2 regions of the Salinithrix halophila genome follow, and region 2 is predicted to be linked to the other one. Evidence: predicted binding sites of a transcription regulator. Region 2 holds the regulator's gene; the other holds the start of a gene.
The links. The regulator LexA, encoded in region 2, represses DNA repair genes until DNA is damaged. The targets are predictions, from matches to a motif close to CGAACATATGTTCG.
Positions count from the first base shown of each region.

Region 1: the regulator LexA is predicted to act here: its motif matches at 939-952, upstream of recA (recombinase RecA).

Region 1 is NZ_JBHSAP010000018.1:188,116-190,503, reverse strand. It holds gene recA (recombinase RecA) at 1-864, opposite strand, end outside; gene ACFOUO_RS13895 (metal-sulfur cluster assembly factor) at 1,107-1,418, shown strand; gene ACFOUO_RS13890 (DEAD/DEAH box helicase) at 1,477-2,388, opposite strand, start outside.
Region 2 is NZ_JBHSAP010000018.1:308,222-310,609, forward strand. It holds gene hemY (protoporphyrinogen oxidase) at 1-270, shown strand, start outside; gene ACFOUO_RS14480 (hypothetical protein) at 388-849, shown strand; gene lexA (transcriptional repressor LexA) at 1,175-1,801, shown strand; gene ACFOUO_RS14490 (SRPBCC family protein) at 1,893-2,354, shown strand.

The DNA of each region.
Region 1 (2,388 bases), 120 kb from region 2:
CCAGGCACCGCTCTTTTTAACGATATCCAGGTCGCTTCCGATATCCAGGATGCTTCCTTCCCTGGAGATCCCTTCCCCGTACATGATATCCACTTCAGCTTGTCTGAAAGGCGGAGCCACCTTATTCTTCACCACTTTGATACGAGTCCGGTTGCCCACCATGTCGTTTCCTTGCTTGATTGTTTCCGCGCGGCGCACTTCGAGTCGGACGCTCGAGTAGAATTTGAGGGCACGCCCCCCGGGAGTCGTCTCCGGGTTGCCAAACATAACGCCCACTTTTTCCCGGATCTGGTTGATGAAGATGGCGATCGTTTTCGATTTGCTGATAGCACCGGAAAGCTTCCTCAGGGCCTGAGACATCAAACGCGCCTGAAGGCCCACATGAGAATCCCCCATCTCTCCTTCGATTTCCGCCTTAGGCACCAGAGCCGCCACAGAGTCGATGACGATGATATCGATAGCACCGCTACGAACCAAAGCTTCGGCGATCTCTAGAGCCTGTTCACCGGTATCCGGTTGGGAGAGGAGGAGTTCGTCGATGTTCACTCCAAGCCTCTCAGCGTAAACCGGATCCAGAGCGTGCTCTGCATCGATGAAAGCGGCTTGCCCCCCGCCCTTCTGTGCTTCGGCGATAGCATGGAGGGCAACGGTGGTCTTCCCGGAGGATTCCGGCCCGTACACCTCGACGATCCTGCCCCGGGGAAGGCCGCCTACCCCAAGAGAGATATCCAGGGCGAGAGCCCCGCTGGAGACGGTTTCCACTTGCCGTGGTCCGCCCTCCCCCATTTTCATAATCGAACCTTTACCAAACTGTTTCTCTATCTGTCTTAAGGCCATATCCAAAGCCTGACGGCGATCGGACATTCATACCTCACTCCTTCGAATCCGCTGGATACCCCCATCATACATTCTTTTCCCACCCATGCCAAGATCTTTTGCGAACATTTATTCGTGTATTTGGCAGCCGGAATCGGTAAAACGGCATGGAAGGCCTTAATAAGGGGATACCATACAGGAAAGGCTGGCCTTTTTCGGACGCCCTTTACCGGCTCCTGCAGGGTTCAGTATAATGGAAGCTAGACTAAACGGAAAGGAGTGGGAAGGAAATGGATAAAGAACAAATGGAAGAAGAGATCATGGAAGCTCTGGAAACCGTCGAAGACCCGGAGCTCCATATCGATATCGTCAATCTCGGCCTCGTATACGGAGTGGATGTCGATGACGAAGGGAACGCCAAAGTAACCATGACCCTAACCGCGATGGGCTGCCCCCTGGCTGGGATGATCAATGAAATGGTCACCGCCGCCTGTCAGTCTGTGGACGGGGTGAAAAATGTGGAGGTCAACATCGTCTGGAACCCGCCGTGGTCAAAGGAACGAATGTCCCGGTACGCCAAGATGGCCTTGGGAATTCACTAAATCAAAACAAAAAACCTGCCGCATGTATTCGGACATGCGGCAGGTTTTTTTATTCGCTTCAGCTCCGGCTGTTGCGCGGTCGGGCCGGCTCCAGGTTGACCCTTGCACCGTTGATCTTGGTTTGGCGCAGGGCCTCGAACACAAAGGGAGCAGCCTCTTCCGGCACTTCGACAAAAGAGAACCGGTCATAGATGTTGATACGTCCTACCTTCTTGGCATTGATCCCCGCCTGTTCGGCAATCGCCTTCACCAACTCACGCGGGCGGATATCAGCGTTACGGCCAACATTGATGAAGAACCGAACCATCCCAGGAGAGGCACCGGTTTCACCAAAATCATAAACTGCATCGTTGCCAGCGGTAAAGCGGTCGGCAAAGGCCAGATGAAGAGCGGCTACTGCCACTTTTTCCGCGTCATGATTCACCGTCAGTTCCTTCACCATCTCTTCAAAGAAGGGGATGGGGTCACCCGCTTGGATGGTCTCCTCCAGCTGTTCAACCAACACCTTCTGCTGTCGTTCGGCCACTTCTTCCAGTGTGGGAAGTTCCCGGACGGCGAGTTGACCATGAATCTCCTGCTCAATCGAACGAAGTTGTTTCATCTCCCGCGGGGTGACCAAGGTGAGAGCGATCCCCGTCCGGCCTGCCCGGCCTGTTCGGCCAATGCGGTGGACATAACTCTCAGCGTCCTGAGGGATGTCATAGTTGATCACATGGGAGATCGTCCCCACATCAATCCCTCTGGCAGCCACATCAGTAGCTACAAGCAACTCGATATCCCCGCGGCGAAAAGCGTTCATCACGCGATCCCGCTGTTGCTGGGCCAGGTCTCCATGAAGACCGCCCGCGAGATATCCCCGAGCTTGTAGAGCTTCCGCCAGATCATCGACGCCTTTTTTCGTACGGCAGAAAAGGATTCCCTGCTCCACCTCTTCACTATCCAGGATGCGGCACAAGGATTCCAGTTTTCC
Region 2 (2,388 bases):
ATTGGTCGTGTCCGGGAGGACATGCGCCGGATCCTATCGATCCACAATCCTCCTGTTTTTACCCGAATCACCCGCTGGCCGAAAGCCATGCCTCAGTACGCCGTTGGCCACGCTCAATGGCTCAACCGTCTGAGAGAGGAAATTCGTCACCAACTACCCGGCCTTTACCTGGCTGGTGCCTCCTACGCTGGTATCGGAATCCCCGATTGTATCAATCAGGGGAAACAGGCGGTACAGGATACTTTGAGCCGACTCTTTGCTGAGAGATAACGAAAAAAACCCCGGTCGGGGTTTTTTTCGTGGGTTCATCAGGCGAGGCCATCATAACCTCGCCTCCCTGTCCATATATATGGGGTATGAAGAAGTGTACAGGCAGGAGGGAACCCTGTGAACGATAAGCTAAAGCGCCTGCTGCGCGTTGTTCTCGTCTATATCGTCGTCGTGGCAATCACCTTGGTGATGAACGGCTTCTACGAAAAACACCGCACGCAAGAATATATCGATGAATTCAAGGAGTTGAAAGGTCACCACCTCCTCAACGAAATCTCCGATACATACAAGATTACGATCGAGCAATACTCCAACTACAAACTCAACAGAGAAATGAAACGAAAACTTGTAGAACGGCTCAATAAATTAAGTGGTGACCTCCGGAAAGTCGACCATCAGATCAATGCCCAGGACGTCCGCTACCATATCGATTTTTCCTTCATCTATCATGATATAAAATTGGTCAACATCGCCCTCTCCGACGCCACCAAAGATGATATCGTACCTGTCATTGTCCTTCATAGCATGGAAGGATTAGGGGAGCTCAAGAAAGAAATCACCTACATTCAATACCGTTGACCCACAAAAAAACAGCTGTCGTCCAGCTGTTTTTTTGTTGCAACCTGAAGGAACTGCCGATACGTACGGGTTCCTACTTACCTACAGAACCATAAGTGCATCGATGTGCGGAGAACAGCTACTGCGATCTGAATCCCGTCGCTTCGTTTTATCTCTTCCACCGTGAGGCCCAACTTGGAAATCGCCCAATATCAGATCGCACAGAAATTCGAACCTATGTTTGTCCTGCCTTCCGTAATCGTGTATACTGTAGGAAAATACCCTGACTTTTAGATTCCGAAGGGACTGGCGGATAAACGAAACGAGCGGAAAGGGGATAAAGATCATGGCTAAGTTATCACCGCGGCAACAAGCCATTTTAAACTACATAAAACAGGAAGTCCGGAAAAAAGGGTATCCACCATCCGTGAGGGAAATTGGAGAAGCCGTCGGTTTGGCTTCTAGTTCCACCGTCCACGGCCACCTCGCCCGGCTCGAGAAAAAAGGCCTGATCCGGCGAGACCCTACCAAGCCTCGAGCGATCGAAGTGCTGGGAGAAGATCTGGAAGCGGTCCCCGACTTAGCGGCCAACACCGTGATGGTCCCCCTCGTCGGGAAAGTGACTGCTGGCGAGCCCATCACTGCGGTGGAAAACGTGGAAGATTACTTCTCTCTCCCCCGCCGTATGGTAGGCGGTGACGATTCCGTCTTTCTTCTCTCCGTTCGAGGTGACAGCATGATTAATGCCGGTGTCTTAGATGGTGACTTCGTCCTGGTTCGCCAACAACAGTCAGCCGATAACGGCGACATGATCGTGGCTATGACTGCAGAACACGAAGCGACCGTCAAACGTTTCTATAAAGAAAAAGACCATATCCGCCTGCAACCCGAAAACGATAACATGGAACCCATCCTCCTTCCTGAGGTGGCCATCCTCGGGAAGGTTGTGGGTCTCTTCCGAGAGCTTCATTGAACAAAAACCATGATTTTTGGGCCATAGTTTAAATAGGGCTTCACCAGGAAATTGATATTTGCCGATCTACCCACTGCGGATGGTGAGTGTTATGCCTATTATCACATTAGAACTCTATATTAAGGCCCCTATCCAAACATGTTTCGATTTATCCCGTAATATTGACGTCCATATGAAATCAACCTCTCATACACATGAAAAGGCTGTTGCAGGTGTCACAAATGGCCTAATAGGATTAGATGAAAGCGTCACTTGGGAAGCGATTCATTTTGGTCTCAAACAAAGGTTGACGGCTAAGATTACAGCATTTGATCCACCACATTATTTTGTTGATGAAATGGTAGAGGGACCTTTTAAAAGAATCAAACATGAACACTTTTTTGTGGGTTATAAGAATCAAACTAAGATGATTGATAAATTCGATTACACTTCACCCTGGGGATTTCTGGGCAGCATAGCCGATAAACTTTTTTTAGCCAAGTATATGGAAGGTCTTTTGAAAAAAAGAAACTTATATATCAAGGAAATAGCTGAGCAATCCCTTAATAATTGAACCGCACTAAAATGTGCGACAGCCGAGATTCTCA